2 regions of the Streptomyces sp. NPDC054765 genome follow, and region 1 is predicted to be linked to the other one. Evidence: riboswitches for the same ligand, from Rfam matches in the RefSeq annotation. Region 1 holds a riboswitch; the other holds the start of a gene.
What was found. Region 1 has a riboswitch for S-adenosylmethionine ahead of ACWGJY_RS30745 (aminotransferase class V-fold PLP-dependent enzyme). Riboswitches for the same ligand answer to the same signal wherever they lie in the genome.
Positions count from the first base shown of each region.

Region 2: another riboswitch for S-adenosylmethionine. It lies ahead of thrC (threonine synthase); the one in region 1 lies ahead of ACWGJY_RS30745 (aminotransferase class V-fold PLP-dependent enzyme).

Region 1 is NZ_JBSHBP010000067.1:6,816-11,219, reverse strand. Features, by position in the region: gene ACWGJY_RS30755 (rhomboid family intramembrane serine protease) at 1-357, shown strand, start outside; gene ACWGJY_RS30750 (Lrp/AsnC family transcriptional regulator) at 354-635, shown strand; gene ACWGJY_RS30745 (aminotransferase class V-fold PLP-dependent enzyme) at 1,034-2,440, opposite strand; SAM riboswitch class IV at 2,611-2,728, opposite strand; gene trpD (anthranilate phosphoribosyltransferase) at 2,820-3,884, opposite strand; gene qcrB (cytochrome bc1 complex cytochrome b subunit) at 4,062-4,404, opposite strand, start outside.
Region 2 is NZ_JBSHBP010000037.1:48,230-52,633, forward strand. Features, by position in the region: gene ACWGJY_RS22855 (alpha,alpha-trehalose-phosphate synthase (UDP-forming)) at 1-32, opposite strand, end outside; gene ACWGJY_RS22860 (GntR family transcriptional regulator) at 618-1,373, shown strand; gene ACWGJY_RS22865 (glucosyl-3-phosphoglycerate synthase) at 1,395-2,357, opposite strand; SAM riboswitch class I at 2,529-2,687, shown strand; gene thrC (threonine synthase) at 2,705-3,988, shown strand; gene ACWGJY_RS22875 (MoaD/ThiS family protein) at 4,066-4,344, shown strand.

The DNA.
Region 1 (4,404 bases):
CTCGGCTACGCGGCCGCACACGCCGCCTCGGGCCAGACGCTGGTGGGCGCCTCCGGCTCGATCTCCGGCATCCTGGGCGCCTTCCTCTTCCTGTTCCCCACGGCCCGGGTCACCAGCGTCTTCCCGTTCCTGTTCTTCCTGCCGCTGCGCTTTCCCGCCTGGATCGTGCTGCTCTTCTGGTTCTTCCTGCAGTGGCACGCCGCGCAGGACGACCCCCGCGGCCCCGGTGTCGCCTACCTCGCCCATGTCGTCGGCTTCGCGCTCGGCTTCCTGTACGCCTGGGCCCGCTACCGGAGGGATAGTGTGGGGGCCACCAGGGGAGATGACCGGGTGACCGAGAAAGAGAGCCAGCCGTGATCACGTCGATCGTGCTCATCAAGACCAACGTGGACCAGATCCCGGAGATCGCCGAGAAGATCGCCGCGCTGGAAGGGGTCAGCGAGGTCTACTCGGTCACCGGGGCCCACGACCTGATCGCGATGGTGCGGGTGGCCGCCCACGATGACCTCGCGGAGGTCATCCCCGGCCGGATCAGCAAGGTGCCGGGCGTCACGGCCACGGAGACGCATATCGCGTTCCGCACGTACTCCCAGCACGACCTCGAGGCGGCCTTTGCGATTGGGCTCGACGCGTAGCCCTTTTTCTTCCCACGTTTTTGGCTTTCCCGCCGTGGGGGTTTGTCGCCGTTGCGCCTGCGGCGGGCCGGGTCCGCTGCGCGGGGCTGTGGGTGCGGTGACGGGCCGGAGGGGTCTGGTGTGGGGACTGCTTCGCTTTACGTCCCCACACCAGACCCCTCCGGCCCGTCCCCTCCCGTGAGTGGATAAGTGAACGAAAGTGGGGGCGGGCCACCGATAGGACCCCTTCCATGTGATCCACGAGGAGCACCAGACCACCCACGTGCACCCCCACCAACCTTCCTCCCCACCCACTCCGACCCGTCACCGCACCCCAACAGCCCCGCGCAGCGGACCCCGCCCGCCGCCAGGCGCAACGGCGAACAACCCCCACGGCGGGAAAGCCAAAAACGTGGGAATCACCCCGCGCTACGCGCGGGAACGCAACGGCCGTCCTCAGTGTGGTAGTTCCAGCGTGCGCCGTTCGCCACCAGTTCCTTGACGGCCCGCACAAAACGTTCGACGTGTTCGTCGGGGGTGCCGGCGCCGAAGCTGACCCGGATGGCGTTCAGTGACCTCTCGCCGGGCGCCGCCTCCGGGGCGCCGCACTCCCCCGGGTCCTGCGGCTCGCTGCCCAGCAGGGTCCGGACGAGCGGGTGCGCGCAGAACAGTCCGTCGCGGACGCCGATGCCGTACTCCGCCGACAGCGCCGCGGCGAAGTGCGAACTGTTCCAGCCCTCGACGACGAAGGAGAGGACGCCCACGCGTGCCGCGCCCTCGCCGAAGAGCGAGAGCACGTTCACCTCGGGCACCTCGGACAGGCCTTCCCGGACCCGGGCGATCAGCGCCTGCTCGCGGGCGGCCAGGCCCTCGAATCCGGCCTCGGTCAGCGCCTGGCAGGCCGAGGCGATCGCGTAGGCGCCGATGACGTTCGGCGAACCGGCCTCGTGCCGGGCGGCGGTGGTGTGCCACTCGACGTCCACACCGCCGTCGGTCCGCCGGGAGACCTTGCGGCTGGCGCCGCCGCCGGCCAGATACGGGGCGGCGTCCTGCAGCCAGTCGGCGCGGCCGGCCAGCACTCCGGCGCCGAACGGCGCGTACAGCTTGTGCCCGGAGAAGGCGACCCAGTCGACGCCCAGGTCCGCGATGTCCACGGGGTGGTGCGGGACGAGCTGCGCGGCGTCCAGCACGATCCGCGCGCCGTGCGCATGCGCGGCGGCCGCCAGCTCCCGCACCGGCCACAGCTCACCGGTCACGTTCGACGCCCCGGTCACACAGACCAGCGCCGGCCCGTACGGCTCTCCCCCGGCTACCGCTGCGGGTGCCCCCGGTCCGGCCAGCGCCTTCTCCAGGATGTCCACCGCCTGCTGCGGGGTGCGCGGGGCATCGAGGTACGTCACCGCGACGTCCGCGCGCTGCTCCCATGGCAGCAGCGAGGCATGATGCTCGGTCTCGAAGACGAACACCCGGGTGCCCGCCGGGAGTGCGGAGGCCAGCAGGTTCAGCGAGTCGGTGGTGGAACGGGTGAAGACGACCTGGTCCTCGGCCCCGCAGCCGAGGAACTCCGCGATCGTCCGGCGGCTGTTCTCGAAGAGGTCGGTGGACAGCTGCGAGAGGTACCCGGCACCGCGGTGCACGCTGCCGTAGTACGGGGCGTAGGCCGCCACGTCGTCCCAGACCCGCTGCAGCGCGGGCGCGCTGGCGGCGTAGTCCAGCGCGGCGTAGTCGACCTCGCCGCCGGTCACGAGCGGGACCCGGACGTCCCGGCCGAGAACCGGCAGCGGGGCACACACGGAACGGTCGACGGCAACGGCGGAAACAGACATGGCGAACTCCCGTAAGAGGTAAGCGAATTCGCTGCGGACGGGGCGCGGACATGCGCCGCTCGGCATCGCAGCGGAAAAGGAAAAAGGGATGCGGAAAAGGGGCCGTCGAGCCCTATCGCATTCGCTGATTCACGGAAGTTCTCCCTCGGGGACCAGGATCCCTGGCGAGGGATCCGCGCTTGCCGCAGACCTCGCTGCCTGCGGCCTGGTCATCACCCGGGGCACCCCGCCACGGAAGGAGGGTTGCCGGACAGCGGGCCGGGGCCTGCATCGCTGTCACTCGTGACCTGCGCAGAATCATGCCACACGGGCACCCGCGCGCAAGCCCCGGTCCGCATACCGGACCGGGGCTTGCGTCACACGCTGCGTCACCGCGCGCTCAGCTGTTGCTGGCGGTCACCCAGCGCTCCAGTGCCTGCCGGGCCGCCCCGGAGTCGATCGAGGCGGCGGCCTTGTCGATACCGGCCCGGAGCTGTTCCGCCAGCGAGGTGTCGGCGGGCTCCAGCGCGACCAGCGCCGCCGCGGAGTTCAGCAGCACCGCGTCGCGCACCGGGCCGGTCTCCCCGTCCAGCACCCGGCGGGCCACCTCCGCGTTGTACGAGGCATCCGCACCGCGCAGCGCCTCCACCGGCACCAGCGGGATTCCGACGTCCCGCGGGTCGAAGGACTCCTCGCGCACGGTGCCGTCCCGGACGATCCAGACCCGGGAGGTCGCGGTCGTGGTCAGCTCGTCCAGGCCGTCGTCGCCGCGGAAGACCAGCGCGGAGGAGCCGCGCTCGGCGAGCACCCCGGCCAGGATCGGCGCCATCCGGGCGTCCGCGACGCCGGTCGCCTGGGCGCGGACCCGCGCCGGGTTGGTCAGCGGCCCCAGCACGTTGAAGGTGGTCCGGATGCCGAGCTGGCCGCGGGCATTGGCGACGTGCCGCAGCGAGGGGTGGAACTTCACCGCGAAGCAGAAGGTGATGCCCGCTTCCCGGGCGACCTCGGTGACCCGCTGCGGGCTGAGGTCGAGATTGACGCCGAGTTTCTCCAGCACATCGGAAGCACCGCTGGCGGAGGACGCCGCGCGGTTGCCGTGCTTGACGACCCTGGCGCCGGTGCCGGCCACGACGATCGAGGACATCGTGGAGATATTGACGGTCTTGGCGCCGTCGCCGCCGGTGCCGACGATGTCCACGCTCGGTCCGGGCACCTCGATCAGCCGGGCGTGCGCGTACATCGTGCGCACCAGTCCGGAGATCTCCGCGACGGTCTCGCCCTTGGCCCGCAGCGCCACCGCGAAGCCGGCGATCTGGGCGTCGCCGGCCTCGCCCCGCATGATCTTGTCCATCGCCCATGCGGTGTCGTCCGCGGTGAGGTCACGACCGTCGAGCAGGGCGTTGAGGACGCCCGGCCAGGTGTGGGCCGCCACGCTGTCGCCGCCGACCGGGGTCACAACGTTCATGGTCCACACTCCTGGTTTCTCTCCTGCTTGTGCCGCCACCCTATCGAGCCCCGGGCATGCCGGAGGGCCCCGTCCGGATGGGGTATCCCCTGCTCGAAGCGGAGTCGAGCGGATGGGGAAGGACGGGGCCCTCTGGGTGGCGTACTGGCTACGGTGCGCTACGAGGCGCCGCGGTGATCAGTGGTGGCCGTGGCCGCTGGTGATCTCCTTGTACTCCTCGGCCGTGGGCTTGGCGATGACGTTGTCCTCGCCGTAGTAGCTCTTGGAGAGCTTGGCCCGCAGCTTCTGTGCACGCGAGAGCTTGCGCTCCACGCCGTTCTCGTCGACCGCCGGGCCGAGTTCGAGCGGCGCGGGCTGCTCGTGCTGGGTGAGGACGTGCAGCTGCTCCTGGTCGAGCGGCTCGTGGACCTCGATGAACTCACCGTGCGGCAGGCGCTTGATGATGCCGGACTCGCGTCCGTGCAGCACCTTGTCCTTGTCCCGCCGCTGCAGACCCAGGCAGATCCGCCTGGTGGCGATG
Region 2 (4,404 bases), on a different contig from region 1:
CCTGCCTGGACCGCACTGCGCTCGGAGACCATGTCGCGACAGTAACCCGCCACAGATCCGCGCAAACGTACGGAAGCGGCCAAGAGGCGTGGGTCCGGGTGGGCTCCTCAGCCGTCTCCTGGTGGGAATGCGTCGACCGGCCACGACGGCTCACCCCCGGCGGGTTGCGGGTGCCCGCAGCCGAGACGGTCGCCCCGGCTGCGGTTGATACGCAACGAGTCGTCGAGCGCATCCGTCAAACAGCAGGCCAGGAAGTGAAGTTCGGGTGCCGTGGTCGGGCTGCCGCGGAGGAGGGCACGGGCGTGCCTCAGGAGGATTTCGCCGGATGCGAGCTGGGCCTGTTCAACGGCATTCGCCTGCCGGGTGACGGGGCCGTCCCCCTCGGAGAGGAGATAGCACGGCTTTCCCTCCGGGCTTGACCAGGGAAGCAGGCGTGGACGCGCAGGAGGCGTCATGGCGACTCCAGTTCTCTAGAGAAGTTGGATCGCTACTCATTGAAGCGAAGTGAGCGCGTAGCGTCAATTGCTTCTCTGGAGAAGTCGGGTTCCGGGGGAGGCGCCGTTGCACTCGAACAGATCTCTAGGATGTCTGGAGATCGCCAGGAGGGAAGCGTCGCCATGGCCGCACAGGAGGGCTCGTCGCCCAAGTACCGCAGGATCGCTGACGCGCTGAAGCAGGCGATCGCGGCAGGGGAGTTCCGGCCTGGTGACCGGCTGCCCGGAGAGAATGACCTGATGGACCGGCACGGAGTGGCCCGGATGACGGCACGTCAGGCCCTCGGCGTTCTCACCTCCGAGGGGCTCGCCGAGGCCCGCAAGGGCGCCGGTGTGTTCGTGCGGGACTTCCAGCCGATCCGGCGCCGCGGTGTTCCGCGTCTGGCTCGGGAGCAGTGGGGTCAAGGGCGGTCGGTTTGGGCGGCCGACGTCGCCGAGCGCGATCTGGTGGTGGATACAGTCACTGTCGACGAGGAGCAGGCATCCGGCGACGTCGCGGCGTGGTTGGGCATCGCACCCGGAGACGCCGTCACCGTCCGGCGCCGCCGGTTCGTGCTCGACGGCAAGCCGGTGCTCCTCTCCACCTCCTACCTCCCCGCCGCCCTTGTCGCGGGCTCGGCGATCACGCAGCCGGACACCGGGGCCGGTGGGACGTACGCCCGCCTCGCGGAGCTGGGCGCGGCTCCCGCCCGTTTCCGGGAAGAGGTGCGCTCGCGCATGCCGGCGTCGGAGGAGGCCGACCGGCTGAGCCTCCCGGCGGGCACGCCCGTTCTTCTCATCAGCCGCACGGCCATGACCGCGGACGGTCACACGGTAGAGGCCAACGAGATGATCCTCGACTCGTCGGCCTACGTGCTGGAGTACGACTTCGACGCCTGAGCCCTCACGCCGCGCGGGTGCTCACGCCGCCCGTCGCGCCGCGTACTCCGGGATTTCGGCCATCGGCGGGCGCTCCTCGGTGTCCACGTCCGTGGTGCGGGGGACGAAGCCCTGCTCGCCGCGGTCGAACTGGGTGAGCCGGGGCCGCACCAAGTGGCCGCGGGTCAGGCGTAGTTGGGCGGTGCGGTAGATCGCGGCGGCCATCCGGCCCAGGGCCTGGCCGTCCTGATGGCGGTGTTTGCGGACGCCGACGTCCACCTGGGCCAGCGCGTCGAGGCCGACGGTGTGCAGGGCGTCGACGAGCAGGCCGAGCTCGACGCCGTAGCCGACGGGGAAGGGGAGCTGCTCCAGCAGGGAGCGGCGGGCCGCGTACTCGCCGCCCAGGGGCTGGACGAAGCCGGCCAGCTGCGGCCAGTGGAGATTGAGGAGGGGGCGGGCCACCAGCTCCGTCACCCGGCCGCCCTGGCCGGCCCCGGAGCCCTCGGCGCCGGTCTCCAGGGGACGGTCGTACATCGCCTTCACGAACTGGAGGTCCGGGTCGGTCAGCAGCGGGCCGACGATCCCGGAGACGAAGGCGGCGTCGAATTCGCGCAGGTCGGCGTCGATGAAGCAGATGATGTCGCCGGTGGTGGCCAGGAGGGAACGCCACAGCACCTCGCCCTTGCCGGGGAGGGCGGGCAGCCGCGGCAGGACGGTGTCGCGGTGCACGACCCGGGCGCCGGCCGCCGACGCGACCTCGGCGGTGCGGTCGGTGGAGCCGGAGTCCAGCACCACCAGCTCGTCCACCAGCGGCGCCGCGTCCGTCATCAGGGCGTCACGGATCGTCGTCACGATGGCGCCGACGGTGGCCTCCTCGTCGAGCGCCGGCAGTACGACGCTGACCGTACGGCCCGTCTGGCGCTTGGCCTCCAGCAGCTGTCCCAGTGGGCGGTCCGCGGCCGACCAGGAGCGGCCGCTCAGCCAGCGCTGCACCTCTTCCAGCACGTCTACGACTCCTCGGTCGCCGCCGGATCGGCGGCCTTGTGATCCATCTCGCGGTTCGGACGACTATCTCAACCGTCAGTGCAGTCGGTTACAGTCTTGAACAACGCGGATGGCCGTCGCATGTCGGGGTCGCCGCGCCATAAACGCCTGGGTCGAGGCCCAGCGCCATACCGCTCATCCAGAGGGGCAGAGGGATACGGCCCGTTGAAGCCCCGGCAACCCTCCAGCCGGTCTTGCCGCAAGGACGCTGACGTCCCGCGCGCGAGGCTCCCGGCTAGGGAAGGTGCCAAATCCGTCTCGTGACGAGGTGCGTCGCGAGGAAGATGAGGAGAAAGGGCCTCGCCTCCATGGCTGTGCAAGTCACCGAAAACACCCCCACCGTCGCTCTGGGTCCCGCCGCCGCGCTGTCGTGCCGCGAGTGCGGACAGCGATTCCCGCTCGGCCCGATCTTCGCGTGCCAGGAATGTTTCGGGCCGCTCGAAGTCGCCTACGACCTGCCGAGTGGCGACCCCGAGGGCCTGCGGAAGCAGATCGAGGCCGGTCCGGACAACATCTGGCGCTACGCCCCGCTGCTGCCCGTCCCCGCCGACGTGGCCGACAAGCCCAACCTCAACCCCGGCTGCACCAAGCTCGTCAAGGCCGACCGGCTCGCCGCCGAGCTGGGCGTCACCGGCGGGCTGTACGTCAAGGACGACTCCGGCAACCCGACGCACTCCTTCAAGGACCGCGTCGTGGCGATCGCCGTCGAGGCCGCCCGCGCCTTCGGCTTCACCACCTTGTCCTGTTCCTCCACCGGCAACCTCGCCGGTGCGGTCGGCGCCGCGGCCCGCCGCGCCGGTTTCCAGTCCTGCGTGTTCATCCCGCACGACCTGGAGGCCGGCAAGGTCGTCATGGCCGCGGTCTACGGCGGCGACCTGGTCGGCATCGAGGGCAACTACGACGACGTCAACCGCTTCTGCTCGGAGCTCATCGGCGACCCGCTGGGCGAGGGCTGGGGCTTCGTCAACGTCAATCTGCGTCCGTACTACGGCGAGGGTTCCAAGACCCTCGCGTACGAGATCTGCGAGCAGCTGGGCTGGCGGGTCCCGGACCAGATCGTCATCCCGGTCGCGTCCGGCTCGCAGCTGACGAAGATCGACAAGGGGCTCAAGGAGCTGATCGCCCTCGGCCTGGTCGAGGACCGGCCGTACAAGATCTTCGGCGCCCAGGCGGAGGGCTGCTCGCCGGTCTCCACGGCCTTCAAGGCCGGGCACGACGTGGTGCGCCCGCAGAAGCCGAAGACCATCGCCAAGTCGCTGGCGATCGGCAACCCCGCCGACGGTCCGTATGTCCTCGACATCGCCCGGCGTACCGGTGGCGCGGTCGAGGACGTCAACGACGAGCAGGTCGTCGACGCGATCAAGCTGCTGGCCCGGACGGAAGGGGTCTTCGCGGAGACCGCGGGCGGGGTGACCGTCGGCGTGACCAGGAAGCTCATCGAGGAGGGCCTCCTCGACCCGTCCCTGACCACCGTCGTCCTCAACACCGGTGACGGCCTCAAGACCCTGGACGCGGTCGCGCCGACCTCCGGCCCCACGGCCACGATCCGTCCCGACCTGGAGGCGTTCCGCGCGGCCGGCCTGGCCCGCTGAGGCCGCCGGCCCGTCCCCGGACGAGGCCGCGCCGCAGGCCCCCGAACTCGTAGTCCGCACCACCGGAAGGCAGAACCATGAGCGTCAAGGTCCGCATCCCCACCATCCTCCGCACCTACACCGGCGGCCAGGCCGAGGTCCCCGCCGAGGGCGCGACCCTCTCCGAGGTGATCGCCGACCTGGAGCAGAACCACCAGGGCATCGCGGCCCGGGTGCTGGACGACGCCGGCAAGCTGCGCCGCTTCGTGAATGTGTACGTCAATGACGACGATGTGCGCTTCGAGCAGGGCCTGGAGACGCCGACCCCGGACGGCGCGGGCGTCTCGATCATTCCCGCGGTGGCCGGCGGCTGCTGATTTTCCGCCATCTCTTCTCCTGCTTGACTGGAATTGCCCCGTCCGCCAGAAAGCGGACGG